Regions from separate parts of the Blautia fusiformis genome, predicted to be linked through region 1. Evidence: predicted binding sites of a transcription regulator. Region 1 holds the regulator's gene; each other region holds the start of a gene.
What was found. Region 1 encodes Rex, which represses fermentation and respiration genes when NADH is low (regulators of the CRP and FNR family bind a similar motif). Its sites were predicted from a motif close to ATTGTTAANTANTTAACAAT; they were not measured.

Region 1 (2,205 bases):
TATGATGTCCGTGGATATCCTGGTACTGGGCAAGATAGCCGATATTTTTATCCCGGGCAAGCACCACGGTACCGGAATCAGCAGAAAGCTCCTGCATGATGATACGCAGCAGTGTGGTCTTTCCTGCACCGTTGCAGCCGATCAGAGCAGCCTTTTCACGGTCTTCAATGTGAAAGGATGCATCATTTAAAATTACTTTTTCGCCAAAGGCCTTGCATATATTCTGACATGATAAAATCATAAAAACTGTCCTCCTGTATAAAGAATCACCCCTGTTTATGTCTGAACAGGGAAAAATCCTCCACCTATTATAACGGAAACTGCCGGGATTTCAAAGAAAAAATCAATTATTAGAAAAAATATAAAGAAATTTGTACAGAATAGACAACTTTAATTGACAGGAAAATGTCAATTCGTTATAATTAACCTAGTGTAAGGTAAGGAGGAAAACTATCGTGGAGACAAAACAAATCTCGAAAGCGGTGATTAAGCGTCTGCCACGCTATTACCGCTACTTAGGAGAGCTGATGGAAGATAATGTAGAACGTATTTCTTCCAATGAATTAAGTAAGAAGATGCATACCACAGCTTCTCAGATCCGTCAGGATCTTAATAATTTTGGCGGTTTTGGGCAGCAGGGGTATGGCTATAATGTACACTATCTTTATACAGAGATCGGTAAGATCCTGGGACTGGATACCGTTCATCCGATGATCATCCTGGGTGCCGGTAATCTGGGACAGGCACTTGCCAATTATGTGGATTTTGAGAAGCGCGGGTTCAGGCTGGTTGGTATCTTTGACGTAAATCCTGTGCTTGAGGGCATCGCAGTCCGTGGACTTGAGATCCAAATGCTCAGTGAGCTTCCGTTTTTCCTGAGAGAGAATAACGTGGAGATCGCGATTCTGACACTTCCCAAGAATAAAGCCAAGGAAATGGCGGATATCCTGGTGGAGAACGGGATCAAGGCAATCTGGAATTTTGCACATCTCGATCTTGAGACACCGGATGATGTGATCGTAGAGAACGTTCATCTTTCCGAGAGTCTGATGACACTGTCTTATAATCTCAGTAAATACAGGCAGGAACATGTGGATAAGTAAGAATTGTTAAGCTGCCGGAAACGGCAGCTTTCTCTATGACAGAGGGGAGGCAGAAGACAGAATGAAGAAGCTTGTTACCTGCAAAGAAATGAAGGATCTGGACTCCACAACGATCCGTGAGATCGGAGTTCCCTCCGAGGTTCTGATGGAGCGGGCAGCACTGAAGGTGGTAGAGGAAACAGAAAAGTATCTCCAGAAGGACGAAAGGATCCTGGTAGTCTGCGGAAGCGGAAATAATGGCGGTGACGGTATCGCTGTTGCCAGATTGTTCCATCTGAAGGGGATCCGGGTAGAGTTTTATATGGTCGGAAACAAAGATAAAATGACCAGAGAGACTGCTCTTCAGTATAAGATCGCTTCCGGTTATCGTGTCCCGGAGGTGAATAACCCGCAGTGGAGTGAATATACTACTATAGTAGATGCCGTGTTTGGGGTAGGCCTGACGCGTCCGATCGAGGGGCATTATGCTGATATCATCCATGAGATGAACAGTGCGAGGGCCAAAAAGATCGCAGTTGACATCCCGTCAGGAGTGAACGGAGATACTGGCCTGGAAATGGGAATTGCCTTCAGCGCCGATCTGACTGTCACATTTGCCTACCGGAAAAGAGGTCTTTGCTTTTATCCGGGAAGACTGTATGCAGGAAGGATCGTTACCGCCGATATCGGGATCTATGAGCAAGAAGCTGTGACTGCATCTGCCGCCTGTCTGGAAAATAAAGATCTGAAGCTGTTTCCGGAACGTGATCCCGGCGGAAACAAGGGTACCTTCGGAAAAGTGCTCTTTGTGACCGGAAGTGAGGGAATGTGCGGAGCCGCTTATTTAAGCGCCAGTGCAGCACTTCGTGCCGGTGCGGGAATGGTAAAGATCCAGACTGTGGAAGCCAACAGGATCCCACTGCAGATACTCCTTCCGGAGGCTATGGTCTGCAGCCGCTTTGATCAGGAATCCAATGAACAGCTTCTATCCTGGTGTGATGTGATCGTGATCGGACCGGGACTTGGAACATCAGTGGCCAGCCGTGAGAGAGAACAGTGGTTTCTCACGGCGGCTGCCCGGGAGAAAAAGCCGCTGATCCTGGATGCGGACGGCCTGAACCTT
Region 2 (2,205 bases), on a different contig from region 1:
GCCCAGCGAAGCCCGATCTGTGCAGGAGTCCTGGCATATTTGGTCCCCAGAACACACATTACATCATTATCAAAATATGCACCTCTTGCCAGAGGAGCATAAGCCTGTACCTGAATACCGAAAGCCTTGCAGTATTCGATCAGTTCAGCAGGGTAACACAAAGGATGGCACTCGATCTGGTTTACAGCAGGAATAACCCCGGATATCTTACGAAGCTCTTCCAGATGCCGGATATCAAAATTACTGACACCGATACTTAAAGCACGTCCAGATTCCAGAATGGATTCCAACTCTTTCCAGGTGCTCAAATAGCAGCCGGGAACCGGCCAGTGTATCAGATAGAGATCTACATAACTGACTTTCAGACGGTCGAGACTACGGGAAAAAGCTCCCTGGACATCGCCGAGACGCTGCGCATTGTTCCAGATCTTGCTGGTGATGAAAAGATCCTTTCTGGGAACTCCGCATTTGGCAATGGCACGTCCAACGCTTTCTTCATTTTTATAAACAGAAGCGGTATCGATCATGCGGTAGCCGGCGGAAATAGCAGAAGTGACTGCTGCTTCGGCCTGTACGTCATCGGGCAACTTGTATACGCCAAGCCCCAGAAGAGGCATTTCTCTGTCGTTGTTCAGAAAAACAGTTTCTTTCAAAATAATTCCTCCTTGTATGTTCTGCTTTCCATGCTTTTGCTATTATAGCACAAAAATATGAAAGAATCACATCAATTATATTACAAAAGTGATAAAGCTTAGAGTTGGACAGACGCGCAGACTGGGTAATAAGTTGTGGTTTGAAGAGACTAACTTCGTTAAAAATGAAACAATCGAGTTAATTTACTGTCAAAGTTTTTGGAAAAATAGGAAAAACAGCATATAATTTTGGCTATATTTTATAATTATTTTCTTGATAATAACAGTGAAAAGATGTATAATAAATTTAATTGATAAATTCTTGTCATGAGAGTGTCCGCCCAGCGGATACAGGAAAGGGGTATTTATGCATTTAATCAAAGATGAGAATGGCAATCTTGTTCAGCATGGACATGCAGACAGCCATGAACATACACATGAGCACACCCATGAGGACGGTGTGACTCACAGCCATACACACAGCCATGCGGAAGGAGATAACCATTGTCATACACACGGTGATGGACACTGCGGTTCCTGCGAGAGCGGTGACTGCAAGAATGAGACTGTAGCACTTCTTACCTACATGCTGCAGCATAACGAGCATCATGCCGCAGAACTTGATCAGATGGCTGACAATCTTAAGAAGCTTAACATGGATGCAGCTGCGAAGACGATCAAAGAGGCAGTTGCAGATTTTCAGAAAGGCAATATGAGACTTGGACTTGCCCTTACACTTGTTAAGGAAGAGTTGAAATAAAAACCGACAGAATAGTTTTGACAGCATAGTGGTTAAATGATGCCACTTATTTGGAGGAATGATTATGTGTCTTGCAACAGTATATAAGGAAGAAGATAATTCTGTGATCTTTAAGAATGTAAGCCGGATCGATGTAGACGGAAATAAATTGATCCTTCGAGATATCATGGGAGATGAGCGCGAGGTAGAAGGCAGTATCCTTATGGTGGATCTTGCAAACAGCATCGTGAAACTGCAGTGTGACTGATACAAATACGTGGAGGGACGATCAATGAAATTATCTGAAGCAATGAGAGAAAAAATGCTGCTTTCCTTTGAACTTTTTCCGCCAAAGACAGAAAAAGGTATGGCAAATCTGCCGGGAACCATTGAACATCTCATGAAGTATAGACCGGAGTATATTTCCTGTACATACGGTGCCGGCGGCGGAAATGTCGGTGCCAACAGGGAAGTATGCCAGATGATCAGGAATGCAGGAACTGTTCCTGTAACACACTTCACAGTGATCAAGAACACAAAAGAAGGAATCAGACAGCAGTTGGAACAGTATCTGGCAGATGGCGTTGACCATATGCTGGCACTTCGCGGAGATATTCCACTTGGTGAGACAACAACCTGCGGAGACTTCAATTATGCGACAGACCTTGTTAAATTTGTCCGTGATGAATTTGGCGATAAGTTCGAGATCGCAGTAGCCGGTTCACCGGAAGGCCATATCGCATGCAGAAGCTTGGATGCTGATATTGCTGTTTTGAGACAGAAACAGGACAATGGTGCTGATTATATCATGACCCAGCTCTGCTGGGATATGGA
Region 3 (2,205 bases), on a different contig from region 1:
AGATGATATTGATGCAGTCAGCGGAGCAACCTATTCCTCCAACGGAATTCTCAACGCTGTAAAAAAAGCTCTTAAAGAAGCGATCAATCCGGAGTATGGAAAGAAACCGACACCAACTCCGACAAAGAAACCGACACCAAAGCCAACAGCCACACCGAAACCTACGGCAACGCCGAAACCAACGGCCACACCGAAGCCAACAGAGACGCCGGCAGCAACCCCGACGCCGGAGCCGGACGACCCGGATGTGACGCCGGTTCCTGAAAAACCCAATGTAACTCCAACACCAGGGACAGATGAGCCGGATGCAACACCGGAGCCAACGGAAGCACCGGAACCGGTGGGAATGTACAGAGATGGAACGTATACAGGCTCGGCTTTTGGATATGGAGGAAAAACATATCTGACAATTACGATCTCAGGAGGCCAGATCGTATCCATTGAGCAGACAAATCAGGATACACCGGAATTTTTTGATCCTGCATGGAGCACGATCTATTCTCAGATCATGGCAAACCAGTCGGCGGATGGAATCGATACTGTCAGCGGAGCCACATATTCCTCCGAAGGGATCCTGGACGCTGCACAAAAGGCCCTTGCCCAGGCAAAGAATTAACCGGGTGAACGTTGGAGCAGCTATAAACATCTGAATCTAAGCCAATAATAAGAGGTGAAAGAAACCTCTGGACTTCTTGATTTTTTTGAAGTTCAGAGGTTTTTTGCTAGGTTTCTGAAATTGCTTCTATAAATCGATAAAAAAATAACAGGAATGTATACAGAATAATAGGGAAAATATCAGAAAATACAATCGGTTTAAATAATTTGAAATGCAAATTAGCGGGAATTAACCTGAGAAATACAATAAAATTTTTATTGCACAGGGCAATGTTTTATGTTATGTTTGAATGTGTGTAATTAAAGTTGTTATTAAAATGACAAACAACGCTGAAAGGAGAACAAATATGAGCAGTAAAATTACGATCATCGGAGCAGGAAGTGTAGGAGCAACTATCGCTTATACCTTATCACAGAGGAGTATTGCATCAGAGATTGTTCTGATCGATATTAACAAAGATAAGGCTGAAGGTGAGGTTATGGATATTGAGCAGGGAACCAGTTTCCGTGAGCCGATCTCCATCGTGGCAGGAGATTACCCGGATGCTGTAGATTCTGACATTGTGATCATCACTTCCGGTATTGCCAGAAAACCGGGACAGACTCGCATCGAGCTGACACAGACCAACGTCAACATTATGAAGAGTATTACTCCGGAGATCGTAAAGGTGGCTCCCAAAGCGCTTTATATTATCGTAAGTAATCCATGTGATATTATGACTTATGCATTTGCAAAGCTTTCCGGACTGCCGGAAAATCAGATCCTTGGTTCCGGAACCGCCCTGGATACGGCCCGTCTCCGCTGCAGACTTTCTCAGCACTACGGTGTATCTGAGAAAAACATCCACGCCTATGTATTCGGAGAGCATGGAGATACTTCCTTTGTACCGTGGTCCAGAGCCTTTGTTGCAGGTGCGACCCTTGATGAGTTTGACAAGATCGTTCATGAGGATCAGAAAGATCTGCAGCCACTTGACAGAGAAGAGGTTCTGGAGTATGTTCATACTTCAGGATCAACTGTGATCGCCAAGAAGGGTGCTACATTTTATGCGGTAGCCGTATCTGTTTGCAGACTTTGCTCGCTTCTTCTTGCAGCATCTGATACAATAGTCAGTGTATCAACCATGCTTCACGGAGAGTACGGTGTTGAAGACGTATGTCTTAGTACCATGGCTTCTATCGGACCGGAAGGTGTAAAACGTATCGTTCGTGTTCCGCTGACCGAGGAGGAGACAGAGAAGCTTCATGCAAGCGCCAATGCTCTGAAGGACGTGATCGCACAGATTGATCTTTGATAAATGTCAGAAGCTGTGTAAAGAGGAAAAAGCAGCCTCAGGCAAATTTGAAACAACGGGAGAAAGATAAAAATGGATATTATTCAGGTAATTACCAGAGAATTGAACGTTGAGAAATGGCAGGTCGAGGCAGCGGTTAAGCTGATCGATGAAGGCTGCACCATTCCTTTTATTTCCAGATACCGTAAGGAAGCAACCGGTACACTGAACGATGAACAGCTTCGTAATCTTAATGAGAGACTTACTTATTTAAGAAATCTTGAGGATAAAAAGGCTCAGGTTCTGGGCAGCATCG
Region 4 (2,205 bases), on a different contig from region 1:
TTTACGGAATACTTCCTTAACCTCGTTCTTATATGGATCATACTCTGTCTCTACATATGTAAAGCCGTTGATACGGGAGATGATCTGAGCAGCATCTTTTCCAAGACCGTTCAGGATAACACGAAGAGGTTTTTTACGAACCTTGTTTGCTTTCTCAGCGATACCGATCGCACCCTCAGCTGCTGCGAAAGACTCATGTCCTGCAAGGAAACAGAAGCAGTCTGTCTCTTCCTCAAGGAGCATCTTTCCAAGGTTTCCATGTCCAAGACCTACTTTACGTGTGTCTGCAACGGATCCCGGGATACAGAAAGCCTGAAGACCTTCTCCGATAGCTGCAGCTGCATCAGCGGCTCTTCTGCAGCCTTTTTTGATCGCGATAGCTGCACCTACTGTGTAAGCCCAGCAAGCGTTCTCGAAGCAGATCGGCTGAATGCCTTTGATCTGATCGTAAACGTTCAGTCCTGCGTCTTTAGTGATTTTCTCAGCTTCTTCGATAGAAGCGATTCCATAGCTGTTTAAAACAGAATTGATCTTGTCAATTCGTCTCTCATATGATTCAAATAAAGCCATTTCCTGTAACCTCCTGATATTTTCACCTTACGAAGTGTAATTACTCTTTTCTTGGGTCGATGATCTTAACAGCATCTGCAACACGGCCGTACTGACCCTTTGCTTTCTCCCATGCTGTGTTCGGGTCATCACCTTTCTTAATGAAGTCAGTCATTTTTCCAAGGCTTACGAACTGATATCCGATGATCTCATCGTTCTCGTCAAGAGCGATACCTGTAACATAACCCTCAGCCATCTCAAGGTAACGAGGTCCTTTTTTCAGAGTTCCATACATTGTACCAACCTGAGAACGAAGTCCTTTTCCAAGGTCCTCAAGACCAGCGCCTACTGCAAGTCCGTCCTCGGAGAATGCAGACTGGGAACGTCCGTAAACGATCTGAAGGAAAAGCTCTCTCATAGCTGTATTGATTGCATCACATACAAGGTCTGTGTTCAGTGCCTCCATAACGGTAAGTCCTGGAAGGATCTCAGAAGCCATAGCTGCAGAGTGAGTCATTCCTGAACATCCGATTGTCTCAACAAGTGCCTCCTGGATGATTCCCTCTTTAACGTTAAGGGAAAGCTTACAAGCACCCTGCTGCGGAGCACACCAGCCAACACCGTGTGTAAATCCGGAGATATCCTTTACTTCTTTTGCCTGAACCCATTTTGCTTCTTCCGGGATCGGAGCGGCACCATGATGTACGCCCTGTGCCACTGGACACATTTCTTCTACTTCGCGTGAATAAATCATTTTAAAACTCCTTTCAAGTATAGATTGACCGATGTTATTGAGAAAAAAAGTTCGATAACACCCTATCGCTATTTTCTCACAAAACCGTTGTTTCGTCCAGTCATATTTGATAAAATTTTGCCATAAAACGCATAATATTGGTAGTTATTCCGGCAGTATTGCATGCCTAACTGTCAAATATTTCTGGCAACTACTGTATGTATGTGATAATATATTAGCAAGTTTAACCTTGGAGGTATATTTTTCATGAATGCATCTGTGGATTCTGTTTTTCCAGAAAAATACCGCATTCTCAGCGGAAGCGCTCTGAAGATGATCGCGATCATCACCATGCTGATCGATCATATCGGAGCTGTGCTGCTCAGTATGTATCAGCCTGCACAGAAAATCCTGTTTACACTTTTCGGCAGAGAATATACTGTATATCTTATTTTCCGCGATATCGGAAGAGCTGCTTTTCCCATCTTCTGTTTTCTCCTGCTGGAAGGCTTCCGTCATACACGGAGCCGGTTCCTCTATGGAAGAAATCTCCTTCTTTTTGCGCTGCTCTCAGAAATTCCGTGGAATCTGATGTTTACAAATACGCTGCGTTACGAAAGACAAAATGTGTTTTTTACGCTTTTCCTCGGATATCTGGCCTTTTGTGCCATTGAATATTTCCAGGCCAGACCTTCGATGCAGCTTCTCTGCATCCTGGGACTGCTTGTTGTTTCCATTTTTCTGAAAGCAGACTATGGATGGCGGGGGTATATCTTCCTGCTGATCATGTACTATATGCGAAACGATAAGCCAGGCCAGGCAATCCTCGGAAGCTGCTGGCTTTACTATGAATGGAGAGCCTCCTTTGCCTTTCTGTCCATTAACCTGTACAATGGAAAAAGAGGCTTCATCCGCGGAAAATC

Region 2: LKD46_RS05765 (DUF8180 domain-containing protein) is a predicted target of Rex. The motif match lies at 943-962, and genes of this name have one in related genera.
Region 3: LKD46_RS14275 (L-lactate dehydrogenase) is a predicted target of Rex. The motif match lies at 921-940, and genes of this name have one in related genera.
Region 4: LKD46_RS04895 (iron-sulfur cluster assembly scaffold protein) is a predicted target of Rex. The motif match lies at 1,506-1,525, and genes of this name have one in related genera.

What each region holds. Positions count from the first base shown of each region.
Region 1 covers NZ_JAJEPT010000007.1:81,386-83,590, forward strand. The annotation lists gene abc-f (ribosomal protection-like ABC-F family protein) at 1-241, opposite strand, end outside; gene LKD46_RS07915 (redox-sensing transcriptional repressor Rex) at 456-1,103, shown strand; gene LKD46_RS07920 (bifunctional ADP-dependent NAD(P)H-hydrate dehydratase/NAD(P)H-hydrate epimerase) at 1,165-2,205, shown strand, end outside.
Region 2 covers NZ_JAJEPT010000005.1:12,388-14,592, forward strand. The annotation lists gene LKD46_RS05760 (aldo/keto reductase) at 1-653, opposite strand, end outside; gene LKD46_RS05765 (DUF8180 domain-containing protein) at 1,000-1,392, shown strand; gene LKD46_RS05770 (CooT family nickel-binding protein) at 1,457-1,639, shown strand; gene LKD46_RS05775 (methylenetetrahydrofolate reductase) at 1,664-2,205, shown strand, end outside.
Region 3 covers NZ_JAJEPT010000019.1:7,814-10,018, forward strand. The annotation lists gene LKD46_RS14270 (FMN-binding protein) at 1-616, shown strand, start outside; gene LKD46_RS14275 (L-lactate dehydrogenase) at 963-1,910, shown strand; gene LKD46_RS14280 (Tex family protein) at 1,983-2,205, shown strand, end outside.
Region 4 covers NZ_JAJEPT010000004.1:59,469-61,673, reverse strand. The annotation lists gene LKD46_RS04900 (GGGtGRT protein) at 1-570, opposite strand, end outside; gene LKD46_RS04895 (iron-sulfur cluster assembly scaffold protein) at 611-1,303, opposite strand; gene LKD46_RS04890 (TraX family protein) at 1,550-2,205, shown strand, end outside.